DNA from 4 places in the Priestia sp. FW507-14D1A genome. Region 1 is predicted to be linked to each of the others. Evidence: riboswitches for the same ligand, from Rfam matches in the RefSeq annotation. Region 1 holds a riboswitch; each other region holds the start of a gene.
The links. Region 1 has a riboswitch for thiamine pyrophosphate ahead of tenA (thiaminase II). Riboswitches for the same ligand answer to the same signal wherever they lie in the genome.
Positions count from the first base shown of each region.

Region 2: it holds a riboswitch for thiamine pyrophosphate, as region 1 does, so the genes downstream of both, thiC (phosphomethylpyrimidine synthase ThiC) here and tenA (thiaminase II) in region 1, are expected to answer to the same signal.
Region 3: it holds a riboswitch for thiamine pyrophosphate, as region 1 does, so the genes downstream of both, thiT (energy-coupled thiamine transporter ThiT) here and tenA (thiaminase II) in region 1, are expected to answer to the same signal.
Region 4: it holds a riboswitch for thiamine pyrophosphate, as region 1 does, so the genes downstream of both, AC3WJG_RS12160 (acetylornithine deacetylase) here and tenA (thiaminase II) in region 1, are expected to answer to the same signal.

Region 1 is NZ_JBYSWQ010000005.1:143,948-149,422, forward strand. It holds gene AC3WJG_RS18310 (SDR family NAD(P)-dependent oxidoreductase) at 1-773, shown strand, start outside; gene AC3WJG_RS18315 (ArsR/SmtB family transcription factor) at 786-1,088, shown strand; gene AC3WJG_RS18320 (aldehyde dehydrogenase) at 1,102-2,502, shown strand; gene tenA (thiaminase II) at 2,531-3,220, opposite strand; TPP riboswitch at 3,316-3,413, opposite strand; gene AC3WJG_RS18330 (TspO/MBR family protein) at 3,640-4,386, shown strand; gene AC3WJG_RS18335 (hypothetical protein) at 4,689-4,871, shown strand; gene AC3WJG_RS18340 (sodium-dependent transporter) at 5,048-5,475, shown strand, end outside.
Region 2 is NZ_JBYSWQ010000017.1:20,960-26,434, reverse strand. It holds gene AC3WJG_RS25925 (cation diffusion facilitator family transporter) at 1-780, shown strand, start outside; gene AC3WJG_RS25920 (VanZ family protein) at 1,040-1,495, shown strand; gene AC3WJG_RS25915 (hypothetical protein) at 1,681-1,869, opposite strand; gene thiC (phosphomethylpyrimidine synthase ThiC) at 1,847-3,616, opposite strand; TPP riboswitch at 3,730-3,844, opposite strand; gene AC3WJG_RS25905 (hypothetical protein) at 3,926-4,216, opposite strand; gene AC3WJG_RS25900 (undecaprenyl-diphosphate phosphatase) at 4,675-5,475, shown strand, end outside.
Region 3 is NZ_JBYSWQ010000003.1:175,532-181,006, reverse strand. It holds gene AC3WJG_RS14465 (cysteine hydrolase family protein) at 1-568, shown strand, start outside; gene AC3WJG_RS14460 (GNAT family N-acetyltransferase) at 659-1,150, shown strand; gene AC3WJG_RS14455 (hypothetical protein) at 1,254-1,622, shown strand; gene AC3WJG_RS14450 (amino acid permease) at 1,658-3,097, opposite strand; lysine riboswitch at 3,200-3,384, opposite strand; TPP riboswitch at 3,559-3,659, shown strand; gene thiT (energy-coupled thiamine transporter ThiT) at 3,692-4,300, shown strand; gene AC3WJG_RS14440 (ethanolamine ammonia-lyase reactivating factor EutA) at 4,457-5,475, shown strand, end outside.
Region 4 is NZ_JBYSWQ010000002.1:743,394-748,868, forward strand. It holds gene AC3WJG_RS12145 (ABC transporter permease) at 1-34, opposite strand, end outside; gene AC3WJG_RS12150 (ABC transporter ATP-binding protein) at 31-795, opposite strand; gene tenA (thiaminase II) at 788-1,459, opposite strand; gene AC3WJG_RS12160 (acetylornithine deacetylase) at 1,465-2,742, opposite strand; TPP riboswitch at 2,857-2,959, opposite strand; gene AC3WJG_RS12165 (MupG family TIM beta-alpha barrel fold protein) at 3,179-4,189, opposite strand; gene AC3WJG_RS12170 (PTS transporter subunit EIIC) at 4,186-5,475, opposite strand, start outside.

The DNA of each region.
Region 1 (5,475 bases):
AGCATTATGCGCTCATCACGGGTGCGTCGGGAGGAATAGGTAAAGAGTTAGCTTATCAATTCGCAAAGGATGGGCATCCTGTAATTTTAGTTGCCAGAAGCGCTGATAAACTAACAGCGATTGGAGAGAATTTAAAATCTACTTACAATATTGACGTGATAACGGTTGTTAAGGATTTATCAAGAGAAGAAGAGATACAGTCACTATATGAAGAACTTAAAAATAAAAAAATACACGTTGACTATTTAGTGAACAATGCTGGTTTTGGACTATACGGCAAATTTATTGAAACAGCTTTAGACGACGAGTTAAACATGATTGATTTAAATATTCGAGCGTTAACTCATTTAACAAAATTATTTTTACCGGATATGGTCAGAAGAAATCAAGGTAAAATTTTGAACATTGCGTCCGTTGCTGCATTTATGCCGGGTCCGCTTATGACGGTGTATTACGCAACAAAAGCGTACGTATTGTCTTTCACAGAGGCCCTTGAAAATGAATTAAAAGGTACCAATGTAACGGTAAGCGCTCTATGCCCGGGTCCAACTAAAACGGGTTTTAGCGACCGAGCCCAGCTAAGCAACTCCAAGCTTTTTCAAAGCGGTGCAATGGATGTAGAAACAGTAACGAAAGTTGGCTATAAAAAATTTATGAAAGGGCAGACGGTTATCGTACCAGGAGTGCAGTTTCGTCTCGCTACGTTCATCCCGCGCTTCGTGCCAAGAAAGTGGCTTACATCCGTTGTCCGCAGAACACAAGAAATTAAATAAAGGAGAATCTATATGAGTCAAAAAGCAGTCGAGTTATTTCGTGCCAGCATTCCTATTTTTCAGGCGCTAAGTGATTCAGCAAGACAAGATATTATTTTGCTGCTCGCGGAAAAAGAGCCTTTAACCGTAAATGAAATTGCAAAGGAGTCTACGCTATCACGACCGGCAATTTCTCATCATTTAAAAATTCTACGCGATCAAAAGCTTGTGCAAATTGAGCAAAAAGGAACGCAGAGATATTATTCATTAGCTTTAAATGAGGCAGTTGAGCTATTAAAAAACTTGCTTGCTACAGTTGAAAGCGAATGTTTATAGGGAGATGAAAGAGATGAACCACGAGCAATTTTATATCACAGATGAAACGGTCATTGAGCATATTGTCTCTACACAAAAGCAGTATTTCTATGCGCAAAAGACAAAGAGTATCAGCAGCCGCATTCAAGCGCTGAATAAGCTAAGAGAAATAGTCAAACAAAATGAGCAGAGAATTATGGATGCTTTAAAACAAGATTTAAATAAATCTGAAGTAGAGGCCTACACGTCGGAAATCGGGATTTTACTAGAGGAGATTCGGTTTACGCTTAAACATTTAGCAAAATGGATGAAGCCTAAAAAAGTAAAAACCGCTTTAACACATGTGGGCTCTAAAGGGAAAATTGTTCCTGAACCGTATGGAGTTGCGTTAATTATTGCTCCGTGGAACTATCCGTTTCAATTAGCACTGTCTCCTTTAGTGGGAGCGATTGCCGCTGGAAACACGGCGATTATAAAACCTTCTGAACTAACGCCTAGCGTATCTCGCGTTATACAAGAATTACTGGCTGAAGCTTTTGACCCAGCATTTGTGACGGTGGTTGAAGGGGCTGTAGACACGACAAGTCTGCTTTTAAAACAGCCCCTTGATTATATTTTCTTTACGGGAAGTGTAAATGTAGGGAAAATTATTATGCAAGAAGCAGGGAAGCAGCTTATCCCCGTCACGCTTGAGCTAGGCGGAAAAAGTCCGTGCATTGTACATGAAGACGCAAACCTAGATCTTGCAGCGAAGCGAATTATGTTTGGTAAAGGGATGAATGCAGGCCAGACGTGCGTTGCTCCTGATTATTTGCTCGTGCATAAAAAAGTGAAAGCGCCGCTTGTAGAGAAACTTCGCGAAGCAATTTCTCAATTTTACGGTAGTAATCCACTTGAAAGCGACCGCTACGGCCGTATTGTCAGTGAGCGTCATTTTACTCGGCTAGTTGAGTTTTTAAAAGACGGAAATGCTATAGTTGGAGGCGGGTACAATAAGGACACGCTAACAATAGAACCTACGGTGTTAAGTGAAGTAAGCTGGACATCAGACGTTATGCAAGAAGAAATCTTTGGGCCTATTCTTCCTATGATTGAATATGAAACACTAGACGAAGTCATTCATAAAGTTCAAGAAAAAGCTAAGCCGTTAGCTCTTTACTTATTTACAGAAAGTGAAGATGTGCAAAACGTCATAACGGAGCGCCTTTCATTTGGAGGAGGCTGTATAAACGATACGCTTATGCATATCGCTACGCCATATTTGCCGTTTGGCGGAGTGGGAGAAAGCGGCACGGGTCAATATCATGGAAAAGACAGCTTTCAGACATTCACTCATTTTAAAAGCATGCTGTCTCAAACAACCAAGTTTGATTTGTCATTCCGCTATCCTTCGGAAAAACAAAGCTTGAAAATGATCAAAAAACTATTGAAATAAAAGAGCCTCCTGATAGGAGGCTTTTTCGTTATTTTGAAAGGGAAAGCTGAGAAAGCGGCCATTTTTCTTGGGTATATGCCATTTCCCAAAATAAATACTCCAGTTCACAGCTTTTGATGAAGTGATCTTTCATACGGTTACGTTCTTCTTCAGTCGCTTGTTCGGCGAGTTCATCAAGCTTGTTACAAAACCATTGTGTTGTGCCATTCATTTCTTCATTATTATAAAACTGAATCCATTCATAAAAAGGATGAGAAGGAGATGGATTTACTTGTTCTGTAATGCGCTGGCCAATTTCAACGTACGTCCATGGACATGGAAGAAGCACTGCAATGATTTCTGCTAAGCTGCCTGTATGCGCAACACTTGTCATATGGTTAATGTAGTGGCTGGCCGTCGGTGAAAGCGTCTCAGTGTGAAGGTCTTCATAACGTACGCCTGCTACTTCACAAAAATTATTGTGAGGGTGTACTTCACTATGTAATACCGTAGAAATGCCGGCATTAAAGGCTTCCATTTCGGTACGCGTGCGGCATTTTGTTAAAGCAGCGCCGTAAATGCGAACAAATGCTGTTAAGTATTCGTAATCTTGAGAAACGTAGTGAATAAGCGCTTCTTTTGGCACGTTTCCTTCAGCAATTCCTTTAATAAAAGGATGGTTAAAAATGGCTTCGTAAATATAGTTTGCTTCTTGTCTTAATTGAGATGAAAATGACATCAAAATCCTCCTTTAATATGAGGAAGTCACAAACAAGCACATAAAGGAAATAAAAAACACTCCGTTTATAAACGGAGTGGCAAAGGACAGTAAAAAACTGAACATTGCCACTTTCCTACGCTGGTATGAGCCAGATCAGGTTCAAAGGGATCAAGAAAACTTGTCTCAGCCGGTGGCACCCCTAGTGGACTTCCTATTAATCTAAGTTTAACTTACCATATATTCTGAAAAATAGAAAGCGTTATGGGAAATTGTGTGCTAACCGCTTTTCTTTCTTAAAGAGGAAATTTCTTAAAGCTATTTTTAATCATTTTTGTTTAAAAATGCATATTTTTAGGGAAGAAGAGGTATTAATGAAGGGAAGAGCCGTTTTCGTCTCCGAAACACTCCCATATAAATAGAAGAAAGGAGAGAACAAAATGGCGAAATTTCGTTTGTATGCTGTATTAAATACAGTAGGCTTGGCTATTACACTGCTTGTGAATTATTTAGCAAATGCCATTCCAATAGGAGGCAAAACAACGGGAGAAGCTTCTGCGCAAGTTCCTACGTTGTTTACACCAGCGGGTTATGCCTTTGCTATCTGGGGCGTTATTTATTTGTTATTAACCATTTGGGTTATACGCCAATTTTTTGCAAGAGAAGATCAAAAGGAAATATATGCACGTATCGGCATTTGGTTTTTTCTAAACTGTTTGTTAAATAGTGCGTGGATCTTTATTTTCCAAAACGATTACTATAAGTTATCTCTTTTAGTTATGCTCTTTATTCTAGGCACATTAATGATTGTGTATTCCATTATTCAGCATTCTCGAATGACGACATGGTTTATGCGTCTGCCAATTTCGCTTTATCTTGGATGGATTTCTGTTGCGACTATCGTCAATGTGTTTGTCGTATTTCAAGCAAATGGAATACAGCACTTGCTTGGCTTAAACGAGTTAGCATGGACGATTATTATGCTGCTGGTAGGAGCTGTGCTGGGCATCATGTTTACATTAAAAAACCGAGACGCTGTTTATCCGCTTGTTTTTATTTGGGCTTATATTGCCATTGCAGTGAAGCAAAGTGGAAATCAGCCAATTGTCATGACTGTCATTATTTCGATTGTTTTATTAGCAATTGCCATTATTGTGGGACTGATTAAACGCTATAGACGTTTTTAAAAAGAAGCTCTAGCTTTTGTAAGCTAGAGCTTTTTATGATGCTCTTTTGATTGTAAAAAAGCAGCTGTAAAAGCAATTAAGCTAATTAAAATACCAAAAGGAACAACAATTGGTACGAATGATAAAATAAATGTCATAAGTGTAACCTCCATGTTGCATCGGTGCATAATGAAAAATTCAACTTTTTTAAATTGAAGTTCCGCTATTATAGTATGCTAGGCTTTATGTTTGGAGCCTATATGTTTAGAAATAAACGAAAAAGGCAACATACGTTACATACAGGTTATATAGGAGGAGTTAAAATGGAAACATATTTAGTCGCTTACACAGATAAAGATGATATGGAATATAAACAAGTGACGTGCGAGAGCTATGAAGATGCAGAGCGTACGGTCCTTCGTTTAGAGAGAGAAGGGCATATGCATATTGAAGAAATTTCAAATCAAGAAGCCTACCGTGGAGATGAATCATCGTACAGAGAATAAATTTTGAATAGAAACACCGACCTTAAAATGAAGAAGTAGCTGCTTCTTCATTTTTTCTATTCTATATAGATATCGTTTTATAGAAAAAAGTAAAACGTGAATGATTTTCTTCTGCATTTATGGTACAGTACTAATCAGGTGAGTTTTGAGTTTAGAAGAGGAGAGAGTAACATTATATGAGTAAAGGAAATCAGTGGTCTTCACGCCTCGGTTTTATTTTAGCATCTGCTGGGGCAGCAATTGGTCTAGGAGCGATATGGAAGTTTCCATACGTAACGGGAACCAGTGGCGGTGGAGCATTTTTTGCGTTGTTTATTTTATTTACGATTTTTATTGGATTGCCGCTTCTGTTGGCAGAATTTATCATTGGAAGACATACGGGAAAAGAAGCGATTAGTGCTTATAAGGCAATTGCTCCAAAATCCGCTTGGGTATGGATTGGCAGGCTGGGAGTACTAAGCTGTGTCGTTTTGCTTTCCTTTTACAGCGTCGTTGGCGGCTGGGTGATTTTATATACGATTATGAGTGTAACCGGTATGCTAAGCGGAAAAGAGTACGGCGCGTTGTTCAATGCCGTCATTAGCCAACCTTATGTAGTATTAGG
Region 2 (5,475 bases), on a different contig from region 1:
GTATTTGCTGATGGTATTCACTCTGCAGCGGACGTATTTGCCTCTATTATTGTCTTGTTGGTTATACGAGTAGCAAATAAGCCGGCAGATGATGATCATCCATATGGGCATGGAAAAGCAGAAGTAATTGTCTCAGGGATTGTAGGAATTATTTTATTGCTTGTATCATTTTATGTGGTATTTGAAGGAGTCGTTGGTTTATTCCATCCGGTTGAATCTCCAAATATTTTAGCCATGTGGATTGCAGTTATTTCATACATAGCAAAGGTGTTGTTGTACCGTTATTCTTTAAACGTAGCGAAGCAGCACCACAGTAAGGCAATTGAGGCAATTGCATTTGATCATAAAGCAGATATTGTTGCTTCTATTGCGGCGGCAATTGGTGTTTTATTATCCATTATTGGTGATAAAATGGATGTTCAACTGCTGTTATACGGAGATAAAATAGCAAGTATCTTTGTTGCTTATTTAATTTTTAACATTGCCAGACAAATGATGGGAGAGTCTTTTCAGATCTTAATGGAAGGCAATATTGATGAAGAGCTACTGAAAGAACTTGAAGAAAGCATTTATGAATTTGAAGATGTGAAGCGGATTGATCGCGTTCGAGCAAGAGAACATGGCCATTACATATTAGTGGATGTACGTATTTCAATTGACCACTTTAAAACAATTAAGGAAGGTCATGATTTAGGACGAGAAATCAAAGCAACACTTATGAAAAAGCATGATAATATTCAGGAAGTATTAATCCATTTGAATCCTTATTATCCAGATTAAATAAGAAGCAGCGAAGTGCTACTCGCTGCTTCTTATTATTTATATATGTAGAAATTAATGAAATGAGTAGCATAAAATAATGAGGATTTTTATTTATAAAGAATCAAGTTTAATAAAATTGTATAAAGGGAATTGTATTTATTTATTGATGTGATAGGATAAAAAAGCATGTAAATGCATTCACGACGAATGAAAGCAGTGGACGGGTACATATAGATAATAATAAATGGTTTTGGGAGTCAAAGAAGGTGATGTTGAAGTGAATGTAAGCATCAGGTCAATCGTTAAAAAAGTCATGTTCATTCTATTTATTGCGTATGGGGCAGTGGTCATTTATGCTACGCTCATACGGGAAAACGAACATGTTTACGGAAAAGCAATGAACTTGGATTTATTTAGTACGATCCGTCTGATGTGGGAAAGCGGCAATATAATGCTTACTGTGACAAATATACTGGGAAATATCGTAATGTTTGCGCCGCTTGGAATGTTTATTCCTTTGTTTATGAAGTGGTTTGATGGTTTTATCCAAGTGTTTACGACTGGTTTCTTAATCAGTTTTTTAATTGAAATTTTACAGTACAAGCTAACGGAACGAGTATTTGATATTGATGATATCTTTTTGAATACGCTAGGTACATTTATAGGCTGGGTTATTATTAAAATACTATATTGGATTAAGAACATGCTGAAAGCACGTTTCAAAAAAAGATGAACTTGAGAAACGTAATGAAATTAATCCAATCTAAAGACGAACAAATGGGATAAATGAGCTAGTATGGATAGCTTGTTACATCGCGGTTGCTACATGCATGAAATCTACGTTCACCCTACCAATGAAAAAATCCGAGCGAGCTGGGTTCTTAATCAAGAATTCAACTCGTTCGGATTTTTCTTCAACTAAAATACTTTTGGCTCAGCTTCTGCTTCTTGTTGATAGAAACACTTAATGCAGCGTCTTACGGAAGAATGTGAGGATTCAACGATAATATGCTGACAATTTTGCTGAACAAATAATAACTTTCTTTCAAGCTGCTTAATTTGTTCTTTAAGCTGTTCTACTTCATTATTGATAGATATTTGAACCACTGTTAACAAACTCTTTAGCTTTTTCTTTCATTCCTTCTTTTCTTACTTCATTTACATCTTTTTCATTTTCTTGAGCCATGTTACGAATATCTTGAGAAATACGCATCGAACAGAATTTAGGTCCACACATTGAACAGAAATGGGCTGTTTTAGCACCTTCAGCGGGAAGTGTTTCATCGTGATATTCTTTTGCGCGCTCTGGATCTAGTGAAAGGTTAAATTGATCATTCCATCTAAATTCAAATCTTGCTTTAGACAGCGCGTTATCGCGTTTTTGTGCTCCTGGATGGCCTTTTGCTAGGTCAGCGGCATGCGCAGCAATTTTATAGGTGATAACGCCTTCTCGAACGTCTTCTTTATTCGGCAGACCTAAATGTTCTTTTGGCGTTACGTAGCAAAGCATAGCTGTCCCAAACCAGCCAATCATTGCAGCCCCAATACCTGATGTAATATGGTCATAGCCTGGAGCGATGTCGGTTGTAAGCGGTCCAAGAGTATAAAAGGGAGCTTCTTGGCATATTTCCATTTGTTTATCTACGTTTTCTTTGATGAGGTGCATAGGAACATGTCCAGGACCTTCAATCATAACTTGAACATCGTGTTTCCAAGCAATTTTAGTTAATTCACCAAGCGTTTCTAATTCACCGAACTGTGCCTCATCATTAGCATCTGCAATGGAACCAGGACGTAGTCCATCGCCAAGTGAAATAGAAATATCGTATGCTTTACAGATTTCACAGATTTCTTCAAAGCGAGTATATAAAAAGTTCTCTTCATGATGAGCTAAACACCACTGCGCTAAGATGGATCCTCCGCGTGAAACAATACCTGTCGTACGTTTCGCTGTCAGAGGAATATAGCGTAAAAGAACACCTGCGTGAATAGTAAAGTAATCAACACCTTGTTCAGCTTGTTCAATTAATGTATCGCGATATGCTTCCCACGTTAGATCTTCTGCTACACCTTTTACTTTTTCAAGCGCTTGGTAAATAGGAACGGTCCCTACAGGAACAGGCGAGTTGCGGATAATCCATTCGCGCGTTGTGTGGATATCCTTTCCTGTTGATAAATCCATAATTGTATCGGCTCCCCAACGCGTTGCCCATGTCATTTTTTCTACTTCATCTTCAATAGCTGAACGAATAGCTGAATTTCCGATATTAGCATTGATTTTCACGTGGAATTTGCGGCCGATAATCATCGGTTCGCTCTCAGGGTGATTGATATTATTAGGGATAATGGCACGTCCTCTTGCTACTTCTTCACGCACGACTTCAGGATCCATCTGTTCACGAATAGCGATAAATTCCATTTCGGGCGTGATGATTCCTTTTTTCGCATAGTGCATTTGCGTTACATTTTGATTTTTTTTCGCGCGCAACGGTAAACGATTAGTGATAAAGCGCTCGTACTGATCTCTTGGATCACCATCATAATAACCGTTATCCTGTGGCTGAACCGTACGGCCTTGATATGTTTCTACATCGTTTCGTTCTGCAATCCACTTTTCGCGCAGAGCCGGTAATCCTTTTTGTAAATTAATTTCATAACAGGGATCTGTATAAACACCGCTCGTGTCGTATACACGTACGGGACTATTTTCTTCTTCCCCAAAAGATCCTGTAGTAGGAGACTGATGAATTTCACGCATAGGCACTTTAAGGTCTTCTCTGGATCCTTGGACATATACTTTGTGACTGTTTGGAAAAGGCTTTTTCATAGAAACTGATACGTTTTGTTTTGACATTACATATTCCTCCGGTTTCGCATAAAGTGTAGCTATACCGAACCATAAAAAAATCGGGTTCTGTGATAGACAGAACCCGATGGAATAGGCGAAAAAAGAATAAACATATACTATTCTTTTCAAGACTACTTCCCTCCGCTGGTATAACCCAAATCAGGTTCAAAGGGTTAAAGAGTTTTATTGCACTCTTCTCTCAGTCTGAGCTATCAGACACCCCTAGTAGAAATAACATTCAAATTATTCAATTTACGGCTTAAGTTTACCATCATTCGGTAAAAAATCAACCCTTAAATAAAAAAAGCTAGACAATTAACGTTGTCTAGCGGCATCAATTGCAATCACAATAGCTGTAATAATATGCATGATAAACCCTAAAAATGGAATCCAAGCAACCAGTGAAGTAACAATCCCTAGTATGTTTCCATACGCAGATAACCCTCGTCTATTAGCTAAAATGAGCGTGATAGCATGAAGAATAAATCCAATAAAAAGAGGAGTATAACTAAAGCCCATAACAATCCCGGCGCCAATTAAAGGAATTCCCAGCAAGGCTTCATACCCAGCAGTGACCCATTTCATTGTACGTACATTTCCATTCATAAGTAAAAAGCCTCCTAAAAAAGATACTACTATATACGAGTAAAGAGAGAAAAAAGTTTCAAATTACTTAGGGGATATGCCGTATAAGCAAGCATTAGTTGATTAAAATGATAGATGACAGTAAAGGAGATGGAAAAAACATAATGATTTAGTCATTTTTTCACACTAAAGAAAAATAGTCTAGATGATTCATTTTTAGCTAAGGGGCCGGAATTTATACCGAACATAGTGACTACTTTCTAAAGTAAATAAAAGCTGATATCGTGTTTTTTGATTATAGCATGTAAGGTTTTTATTACAAATTATTAAAGATTCTTATCTTTTTGCAAATACACATTGTATTTCATAGTTTTAACAATTATGATAAAAAAGCAAGTGTCAAATTAGGAAAATAGTTGAGCATGTAAAACGAAGCGATAAGCTTATTAATTTGAAAGAAAGGCAAGGTACATAGCTTTATGTGGGAAATTATTGTAGCAATCATTTTAGGGATTGTAGAAGGTTTAACAGAGTTTGCTCCTGTTTCGTCAACTGGGCATATGATTATTGTGGATGACCTATGGTTGAATTCCAAAGAATTATTTTCATCTCCAGTAGCTAATACATTTAAAATTGTTATTCAGCTAGGGTCGATCTTAGCAGTAGTAGTTATTTTTAAAGATCGTTTCATTAATTTATTAGGATTGGGAAAAAAGCCAGCTGCTCCAATTGGACCGACAAATCGCTTGAATTTAATGCAGGTAATTGTTGGTTTGTTACCCGCAGGAGTGTTAGGACTTTTGTTTGATGATTACATTGATGAACATTTGTTTTCTTTAAATACGGTGCTAATTGGCTTAGTAGTCGGAGCTGTATTAATGATTCTAGCAGATTTGTTTGGACCTAAACGTCCGCGTGTAGAGACGGTGGACCAAATGTCTTATGGACAAGCACTGGGTATAGGACTGTTTCAATGTATTGCTCTTTGGCCAGGTTTTTCTCGTTCAGGCTCAACGATTTCAGGAGGAGTTCTTCTTGGAATGAGCCATAAAGCAGCGGCAGATTTTACATTTATTATGGCAGTGCCAATCATGGCAGGAGCAAGTGGACTTTCATTGGTTAAAAACTGGCAGTATTTCACATCAGATGCACTACCGTTTTTTATTGCCGGTTTTATCAGCGCCTTTATTTTTGCGCTGATATCTATTCGCTTTTTCCTGAAATTAATTAATCGTATCAAATTAGTACCGTTTGCACTATATCGAATTGTGTTAGCAGCT
Region 3 (5,475 bases), on a different contig from region 1:
GCTGCTGCTTATCGATGTACAAGAAGGGTTTTATTCACCACAGTGGGGGGAAAGAAACAATCTAGATGCAGAAAAACATATGCTGACGCTACTGCAAGCATGGAGGCGCCAAAATTATCCTGTCATTCACGTACAGCATGCATCAGAAAATCCAGATTCTCCTTTACACCCAAGTTCGAAGGGATTTCAGTTCAAAGAAGGGTTTGGTCCACAAGAAGACGAATACTTAATTCGCAAACACGTGAACAGCTGCTTCATTGGAACAGAGCTAGACAGTTATTTAAAAGCAAATGGCTATGATACGCTTATCTTAATAGGACTAACTACTAATCACTGCGTCTCTACGACTGCCCGCATGGCTGGAAATCTAGGGTACAGGACGTACGTTGTAAACGATGCAACAGCTTGCTTTGATGGTATGTCCTACGATGGAAAAACAAGGCTTCCTGCAGAAGATGTACATACATTCGCATTGTCTTCTTTGCATGAAGAGTTTGCAACGGTCGTTTCTACAAAAGAGACACTTCAAGTTCTTCAAACCTTTCAATATGCTCAAAATCATAACTGATGTGCATGCGCACATCGGTTTTTTATGTAGATTATGTTTCTTAAAAGAAGTAAAATAAAGATAATTCTATACTATAAGGAGTTTGTACATATGATCATTCGTTATGCTAAAGAAGAAGATTTACCTATGCTTGTTGAAATTTATAACCAGTCTGTTCAAGCAAGTGCTGCTACTTTTGATTTAACGCCTGTAACAGTAGAGCAAAGAAGGAGCTGGTTTGATAATCATATTAGCAATGAACTTTTTCCGCTTATTGTCGCAGAAAAAGATGGGGTAGTAGCGGGCTATGCTTCGCTTTCTTCTTATCGAGATAAAGAAGCGTACATTCAAACGGTAGAGCTATCGATTTATATTGATAAAAATCAACAGGGGTATGGCATTGGAAAACAGCTTATGAAGCGAATTTTGGAACTAGCTAAAGAACTCAACCATCACGTTGTCATTTCAGGGATTACAAAAGGGAATGATATCAGTATCAAAATGCATGAGCAATTTAATTTTACATTTTGCGGAGAATTTAAAGAAGTAGGCTGGAAATTCGATCAGTGGCAAGATGTGCTTTTTTATCAGCTTATTTTATAAGATGTATGACACCTTTACACATTGTAACGTTTTAGTTTCATGTGTAAAGGTTATTAAAATAATAAGTCGTTTTATTATTTTAATACGAAAGGTGTTAGCTATCATGAATACACGTTTTCAATATCAGCATCTAAGAGCTATTCCAAAGACATGGTCAAAAAAAGAACTGCATATCCAGCTGAATAGAATCAAACACAACTCTGAACTATCTACTATAGCAGCAGATCCGCTTTTTCATCTGTTAGAATGTACCCATTCGGGCCTTCAAACTAAACAAGAAATCATAGACTACATCCAAAGCATTCCTACTCATCAACTTCCATCTTTTGTAACCCATTTAAGCAGGTTAGTTCAGCGTATTTATTATATAGAAGCTGCTGATTACTGTAATCGTCCCCTCAAAGGTTATATGCTTGTTATGAAAAATCAGCCCGCCTATATATCTCTTCATTTTGCTGATCAGATCACATAAAAAAGCTCTCTATTCAAAAGAATAGAGAGCTTTTTTTATTGGTATTTTTTTACTGTTACTTGGCATTCTTTTAACGGAATAAGTTTTGACTTTTTCGTCCATTTGTATCCTAACCAAACAATTAAGAATAAAGGAAGTCCGATATAAGAAACAAGTACACCGTACCAGTCAATCGAATCACCCGTAAACGCCGAATAGTTTTGACCTAAAATGACAACAGCACATAAAATAAAGGCAAAGATAGGACCAAACGGGAAAAGTTTTGCATGATATGGAAGTTCACTCAAATCATGACCTTGAGCAACAAATGCTCTTCTAAAACGATAGTGGCTGATGGCAATTCCTAACCAAGCAATAAAACCAGACATACCAGAAGCGTTAAGTAACCACGTGTATACCGCACCGTCTCCAAAAAATGAAGCACCAAATGCAAGTGTACCGACAAGTGCCGTTGCGATTAAAGCATTAACCGGAACGCCTCGTTTATTTACTTTTGCTAAGAACCTCGGTGCTTTTCCATCTTTCGCTAAGTTCCAAAGCATACGCGTAGAAGCATACATACCTGAGTTACCAGCAGATAAAACGGCTGTTAAAATAACGGCATTGATAGCTGATGCTGCAAACGCCAGACCTGCTCGTTCGAATATTAAAGTAAATGGACTTACCCGCACATCATCACTTGCTAATGAATCCGCTGTGTATGGAATAAGCATCCCGATAACAAAAATAGCTAAAATATAAAATAACAAGATGCGCCAGAAGACTTGTTTAACTGCGCGAGGAACCGTTTTTTCCGGATCTTCACTTTCTCCAGCTGCGACTCCAAGCAACTCTGTTCCTTGGAATGAAAAACCAGCAGCCATAAAAATACCTAAGACAGTAAAGAATCCACCGTGAATGGGTCCATCACCAAGCGTGAAGTTTTTAAAACCTGGTGCTTCATTGTTAAAGATACCAAAAATCATCATAATACCAATAACTAAAAAGATGATAACCGTTACTACTTTAATTAACGAAAACCAAAATTCAGATTCACCAAATCCTTTTACAGAAAGGTAGTTAAGCCCAAACATAATTAATAAAAACAGGGCACTCCATAAAATAGAAGAAGAGTTTGGGAACCAAAATTTCATAATAAGGGCTCCAGCCGATAATTCAGCTGCAATCGTAATAGCCCAGTTATACCAATAGTTCCAGCCGAGAGCGAAACCAAAGGATGGATCTACAAACCGAGACGCATACGTACTAAACGAACCGGCTTCAGGCATATAAGCTGCGAGCTCCGCTAGGCTGGTCATCAAAAAGTAAACCATGACACCAATGATAGCGTAAGCTAAAAGCGCTCCCCCAGGTCCTGCTGTGTGAATTGCTCCACCACTTGCTAGGAATAAGCCGGTTCCGATGGCTCCTCCTAATGAAATCATCGTTAAGTGGCGAGATTTCAACCCACGTTTTAATTCTTGCTGCTCTTGCATAGATAAATGCTCCTTTCGAATGTACGGAAAGAGACGGGATAACATAAAAAAAGCCCGCAGTATATGTGCGCGCTTTTAAATCTGAAAACCGCGTCAACCTTCCGTGAAGATAGCTCTTCACATCACTCGCATGATGTGACAGTTCTGTTCCTGTTCGGAGACAGCCCCAGCTTAAATCAACAGAGAAGTGATCTAAACTTCGGCAATTTTTCCTTTCAAGCAACATCCTCAATGTTCTCTGCATTTCCGTTGCTTTACTATTAAAAACTGCGACCTCTACCTCATCGATTAGGATGAGGGTTTTTTATATTCATTTGACATAAAAGAAGTATACCAAATACTAAAACGATTGTCATTATAAAAAATAGATTCAGAAAATAGAAACATCTTTGAAATCTCTCGAATCTATTTTGTTACATATGATATAATGGATGTTGTCATAATACTACATAAATATCCGAACGTACCACAGGGGGAGCCGCCGTGCTGAGAGTGAACAAATTGTTCAGACCCTTCGAACCTGTTAGTTAACGCTAGCGTAGGAATGTGGGAATAGTAGCATATATTTGCTTACTCCTGTGTAAACCGTTTGATATGAATGATTCAAAAACAGGAGTGAGAAACGTGAATAAAGCATTACCTTTACAGGCTAAAATTGAAATAGCTATTTTTGCAGCATTGGCACTTCTACTTGATCTTTTGCCTTCCATTAAGATTGCAACGGCTGTGAGTATTTCGTTCTCCATGGTGCCCATTTTTATTATGTGCTTTCGCTGGGGAGTAAAAGGCGGGGCTCTATCTGGTCTATTATGGGGGCTTTTACAGTTGGCAACAGGAACGGCTTATATTTTAACAGCGCTGCAAACGTTTATTGAATATATTGTGGCTTTTGCTTTTATAGGTTTTGGAGGTATTTTTTCGCAATCTATTAAAACAAATTTAGCTAACAATAACAGATCAAAAGCTTTTGTTTTGATTGTTTTATCCCTTATTATCGGCAGCTTCGCACGGTATTTCTGGCACTTTATTGCGGGTATTATTTTCTGGGGGTCATATGCGCCAAAGGGCATGTCCGCTCTATGGTATTCTTTTTCAATGAACGGGATTTCAATGGTAGGATCACTAATAGCCTGCTTAATCATTCTTTCACTATTAATTCCATCGGCATCAAGAATGATTATAACTAAATCACACTCATCATAAGCAAAAAGACTAAATCTACCAAGATTTAGTCTTTTTTGTCATTTGTCACCTTTGTTTACACAAAAGTGTGTCAGGTTTGATAACATAGTTAGTGAAATATTCAAAAAACTGTTTTATGATAATCACCATATTCAAACGAGATAAGGGATTGATAGCATGCTACAGAAATGGATCACGAGCATAGGTTTAGATATTGGAACAAGTACAACAAAACTGATTGCAAGCAAGCTGTTAATAGCAAATCAACAAAATCAGTTTACGCTGCCAGGCTGTCAAATTATTGATCGTCGCGTAACGTATGCAAGTTCTATCTATACCACCCCTATGCTAAACGATGTTGAAATCGATGTTCAACGATTAACGGTACTACTAGAACAAGAGTATAAGAATGCAGGAATCTCCTTAGATCAAGTGGAGGCAGGTGCTGTGATCATCACAGGAGAAACGGCCAGAAAGAAAAATGCAGAAAGTATCGTTCACTATCTAGCCGAACATGCTGGGGATTTTGTTGTTGCAACAGCCGGCGCTGACTTAGAAGGAATATTAGCTGCAAAAGGATCAGGAGCAATCGAACGTTCTGCTGAAACAAATGCAGTAATTGCCAATATTGATGTAGGAGGAGGAACTGCTAACATCGCTTTATGTCAAAATGGAAAAGTTATAGAAACGTTTACACTGCATGTGGGAGGAAGATTAATTCGCCTGAATTCAGAAGGTTTTGTTACCTACGTTTCTTCTCATTTAACTGAATTTTTGAAAAATAATTCTTTAACACTGCGAGAAGGTGAAAAAGCAACATTTGAAAAGCTCTCGTCTATCTGTCAATTACTAGCTGAAGAAACCGTGAATTATGTAAATGCGCTGAATCAAAATTCCTCGCTGATCGTTTCTCCTCATACAAGATCTTCTATCCCCGAAATGATCATGGTTTCAGGAGGAGTAGGAGCAATGATGGAGAAGCAAAAGCCAAAAACAGTGAAGGAAGTGGCCATACATGGGGACGTTGGTCCGCTTCTAGCATATCATTTTCAATCCATCCAAGTATCTCAAGCCGCTGAGACAACGCGCGCTACTGTAATTGGGGCTGGTATGCAAAATACAGAAGTTAGCGGATCAACTGTATACATTGGGTCAAAGCGGTTGCCGTTAAAAAATATACCGATTGTAGAGATACC
Region 4 (5,475 bases), on a different contig from region 1:
CGACTAAAATAACTGAAGCCCCGTATTTTTTCATGTGTTCACCTTCGATCTTAGCTGTTCAATTAAATAATCTTTCACATCAAGCACACGCTGTTGATTCAAATCTTTTTGCGTTCGAGGCCTGCTAAGCGGTACTTTAATCTCTTCAAGATGACTTACCGGCTTGTCTGAAAAGATAAAAATACGATCTGATAAAAACAGGGCTTCGTTTACGTCATGAGTGATAAATAAGATGCTATGTTTACGCTTTTGCCATTGTTCAAGCAGCCATTCCTGCATTGATAAACGCGTAATGGCATCAAGCGCACTAAAAGGCTCATCTAAAAGCAGTACGTTAGAACCGCTTAATACCGTTCGCAGAAAAGAAACACGCTGCTTCATCCCTCCGGATAAATCACTTGGAAAACGATTTTCATACCCTTTTAAACCAAACTCTTCGAGCAGCTGAGATACTTGCCTATGAGCACTTGCTTTTGACACATTGTGAAGCTCAAGCGGCAGAGCTGCATTGTCTAAAATCGTGCGCCACGGAAGAAGCAAATCTTGCTGCGGCATGTAGCCTACTTTTCCAAGCCGTTTTTCATAAGACTGTCCGTTAATCACGATATCGCCTTCACTCTGCTGTTCAAGACCTGTAATGAGACGAAACAACGTACTTTTCCCAGAACCGCTCGCTCCAACGATACTGACAAACTCGCCTTCTTTTACGTCTAAGTTTAATGATGTTAAAATCGGTTGATCACCGTTTTTGTACGTAAAACTGACGTTTTGAAAAGATAACACAGACTTATTCATGAATTGGCCACATCGCTTCGTTATAAGCCATATCCCAGAACATATACTCAAAACGCGTTGTATTCAAGAAAATTTCTTCGAGCTTTTCTAACTCCGCTTCTGATTTGTCTTCAGTAAGTGAGTCGAATAAATTAATACACCATGTCGCTAGTTCTCCAAATTCTTCTGAGCTGTACATTTCAATCCACTCACGATAAAATTCATTGTTAGCTCCAGGCTTTTCACTGAGTTCTTTTCCTATTTCCCAATAGCTCCACATACAAGGCAAAAGAGCCGCCACTAATTCAGCTAATGTGCCGCTTTGACCAACGTGCAGCATATAGTGTGTGTATGCAAGCGTTGTAGGAGATGGCTGCGCTTTTTCTAATTCTTTTTCGCTGATTTCAAATTTCTTGGCATACTCACGGTGCAGGCTCATTTCTTCGTTTAATGTAGAATCCAAAAGTGCAGCAAATTTCCCCATCGTTTGAACATCGGTAGCTTTCATGGCTCCAAACGCAAATAATTTTGCATAATCAATTAGGTAAAGGTAATCTTGAATCATGTAAAAGCGAAACTTCTCCTTTTCAAGCGTTCCGTCTCCCATTCCCTGTACAAAGGGATGATTATGATTTTGACGCCAAATAGGCTGCAGCTTTTCGTATAATCGTTCACTAAATTTCATGATGATCACTCCTTATGCGTATGCAGCCACGTATAAATGAACTGCAACATCACTTTTGTATATTGAACAAGCTGATTTATATCTAATTGTTCGTTCACAGCATGTGCATTTGCTAAATTCCCCGGACCATAAATAGCGGCCGGAATCCCCGCATCAGCTAGCCATCCCCCGTCTGTTACGCTAGTTGACACATCGATTGGGGGCTTTTTCCCTTCAATTTGTTCATGAGTATGTGCAAGCAGCTGTACTCCAGCATGATTTTCATCAATTTCTAATGACGGGAAGATTTCTCCTCTGTCTTCAATCATTGATGTGCCTCCCCATTCAAAGGTTGGCAGGTTATCTTTTAACCATGGATCTGCTTTTGCAATAGCTAAAATGTATTCTTCCACTTCTTTTGATACTTGGTCGTATGATTCATTGGGATAATAGTGAACGGTGACCCACAGCCTGCATTCATCTGCAATAAAAGCAGCATGTCTTCCCCCTTCGATTACTGCTGGATTAATCGTATTTGTTCCCGGCAAAAATCCTGGATAGCTTTTTGTAACAGCCCAGTGGCGCTCCAATTCTTGCAGCCCTCCGATCACTTTTGCCATCTTCTCAATAGCACTCGCAGCTAACAGACCTCCTCCAGCATGAATCATACTTCGGCGTGTACCGTCATGATAGGTTTTACTGCTTTTTATCGTAATCCATCCCGTGATCACTCCGCCTTGACCTTGAATATGTAAATCACTCGTATCAGCAACAAGCGCAAAGTCAGCTGTATATCCTTTCTGACAGCATTGCAGCGTACCTGCCTCTCCCACTTCTTCTCCTACAACGGATTCAAAAATCAAGTCTCCCGGCAGTTCGATTCCTGCTTCTGTTAAAAGCTGGACTGCAAATAATGCTCCTGCCAACCCGCCTTTCATATCAGCAACTCCGCGTCCGATTATCATGTTGTCTTTTACTACAGCTTCAAACGGATTTGTCTCCCACTTTTCATTTTCTTGTACCTCAGCTACATCCATATGCCCGTTAATAATTAAGCTTTGATAGTCAGCTGATTTTTTCCCTTTTAACGTGCCCACTACAATAGGATCGTTGCAATATAAATCCCACATATCGATGGAAAAACCGCAGTTTTTAAGGAAATCCGCTACGTAGCGCTGCGCTTCATGAGAATTTCGTGCAGGAGGCGCTGGCGTTTTATATGCAACAAGCGTTTTTACTAACTGGATTAGCTCCCCTTTGCGCTCCTCTACCTGTTTGACAAGCAAATCAATTGTTTCTTCCATGTATGACACCTTCCTTTACGCATAAAAAAACACTTCTTTCGCAGGAAAGAAGTGTTTTTGTTTATATACAAAAAATTATTATAACGAGTTCGTAAGGAAATACCATACAAAACATCCATTACAATACCTCTTTCCTACGCTAGTATTACCTAGTTCAGGTTATAAGGGTTAAGACTTCTCGTCTCTCTCAGCTTAGAAAGCACCCCTAGTGGCGTTGTATCTCTATAAAATTAAACGATTATCATATGTTTACCTGTAATAGTTTTATCATAGTAAAGCGTTTTATTCAATAGAAAGGTTCATGATTCAGCAATGAAAATAGTTTCCTTTTTAGTAAAATAAAAAGCACACACTTTTTTTAAGCAGTGTGTGCTCTTTACTTTTATAAGCTTACTAGTTAGCTATCGGCTTCTTTAAAAATACACCGTTTTTCCATTCAGACAGGAATAAGCTCAAGTTTTTGCCCCGGCTTCACTAATGAAAGCAGCTCATGATCTTCTTCTATCACATACCCAATCACGTTCACATTCGCATTTGCAGGCAAATTCGTTTTAGCTATTTGAACCTCTCCTCTATAACGTCCGTAGCCATCATTGTCCATTGTAATTGCTCCGATTCTGCGCTCGACTGTATGAAATGGCGGCACTGGTTTTACAGATCGTGTATCAACTAAACGCAGAGCGTCTCTTGATACATCTGGACGCACGCTGTACGTTCCCTCTATATGAGGTGAACGAATGCGCAGCGGAATAATGCTGCTTTCTTGATATTGAAACAAACGCTTTAATAAACTTGAACCGGCGCATGGATCTCCAATATAAACCTCCGCTACTCCGCAGCCGTATAAATCTACTGCAGAGGTAAAAGGGCATCTATTACGGTCTTTTTCTCTAGTAGGAAGACCTTGATAAATAGGGCCTCTCTTTTCGCCTTCCCCGGGAATATAAGCGCAGACTGGGATACGAAGTTCATTAAATAAATCTGTCTGCTGTTGAAAAAATGTTTCTTCAAGCCCTGTTTCAGGCCGCGGATAAAAATTATGCCATGCAAGCAGCTGATGATGATGAAGACCTGCACATAAGAGTGCTTCAATTTCTTGTTTGGATAACGTACTTGCATTAACGGCAATATAAAATTCATTCGCAAGCGAAAGAGTTTCTGCTGTGCTAAACCCATCGTCTAGTCTAATACCAGATACGCCAAGTGAAGATAGCGACATAAGGCTTTCAATACCTAAATGAATCGGCGTATGCTTGGATACGTCTGCATACACGCTTATTCCACAATCTCTAGCCACATGAAGCATTTCTTTTGCCCGTTCAGCCAAATCCCCTTTTTCCTCTGGAATATGAAGCGAAGTGAATGCACGTGTGACGCCGCACTCACTTGCTTCTATTAATCTTTTTTTAGCATCACTATCATTTAAATAAAACGAAATGCCAATCATTCAAACTCTCTCGCCATTTCATCGTTGAATCCAAAGAAATACGTACAAACAAAGCCGGCTGCGTAAGCAACAACTAACCCGAGTAAATAAAGAAGAATTTGATGCGCATGAACTAAAAACGTAAGCGGCAAACCTGAGACTCCCACTGCTACAGTCGCAATATGAAAGTGCGCCTGAAACGCTCCGCCGATTCCAGCTCCAAGACAAGCGGTTAAAAAGGGGCGTCCTAAAGGAAGTGTGACTCCAAAAATAAGCGGCTCTCCAATTCCAAGCAGCCCTGAAGGAAGAGCGCCTCCAATTGCTCGCTTTAAACGTTTTTTCTTTGTTTTGATATAGATAGCAAAAGCTGCACCGACCTGACCGGCTCCGCCCATTGCTAGTATAGGAAGAAGCGGATCATCTCCAATTGAATTGATAAGCTCTAAATGAACAGGAGTAAGACCTTGATGAAGTCCTGTAATGACGAGCGGCAAAAATGTTGCTCCTAAAACAAAGCCTGCTACAACTCCTCCAACCTCCAAAACTCCTAAAAGGCCTTTTGTGATTCCGTCTGAAATCAAGCCGCCGATTGGCATGAATACTACATACGTAATAATGCCTGTAATTAACACCGTAACGGTTGGTGTAATAATAATATCCAGTGACTGAGGGACAAATTTACGCACTCGTTTTTCCACTACGGCCATAAAGATTGCTGCAAGCAAGACTCCTATTAAGCCACCCCGACCCGGCAAAAGTGCTTCACCAAAAAGTTTAATATCAGCTACGGCAGGATTAATGACTAAAATACCTGCTAAGCCCCCTAAAGCCGGCGAACCACCAAATTCTTTTGCCGCATTAATACCTACTAAAATACCCAGATAAGCAAATAAGCCGCTTCCGATAACGGTTAAAAGAATAGCAATCTGTGAATCTGCAGGAAGCCACTTCGCTTGAACTGCTGCTTTTGTCACTCCGGTGATAAGTCCAGATGCTACAAGAGCAGGTATTAACGGAATAAAAATACTTGCAATTCGGCGAAGCAAGAGCTTAAACGGAGTTGCGTTTTTTTCTTTCAGCTCCGATTTCCGCTGAGCCGCACGATTTTCTAAATTAATACCGCCAGATTCATCAATTAACTTTTCAAACTCCTCTGTTACTTTGTTTACTTTTCCAGGACCAATAATGATTTGCAGCGTTTCTTCTTCCACTAATCCGAGTACGCCTTCAAGCTTTCGTATATCTGCCTTTTTTACAATTGAATCATCTTTTACAGTCACGCGCAGCCGCGTCATACAATGCGTATA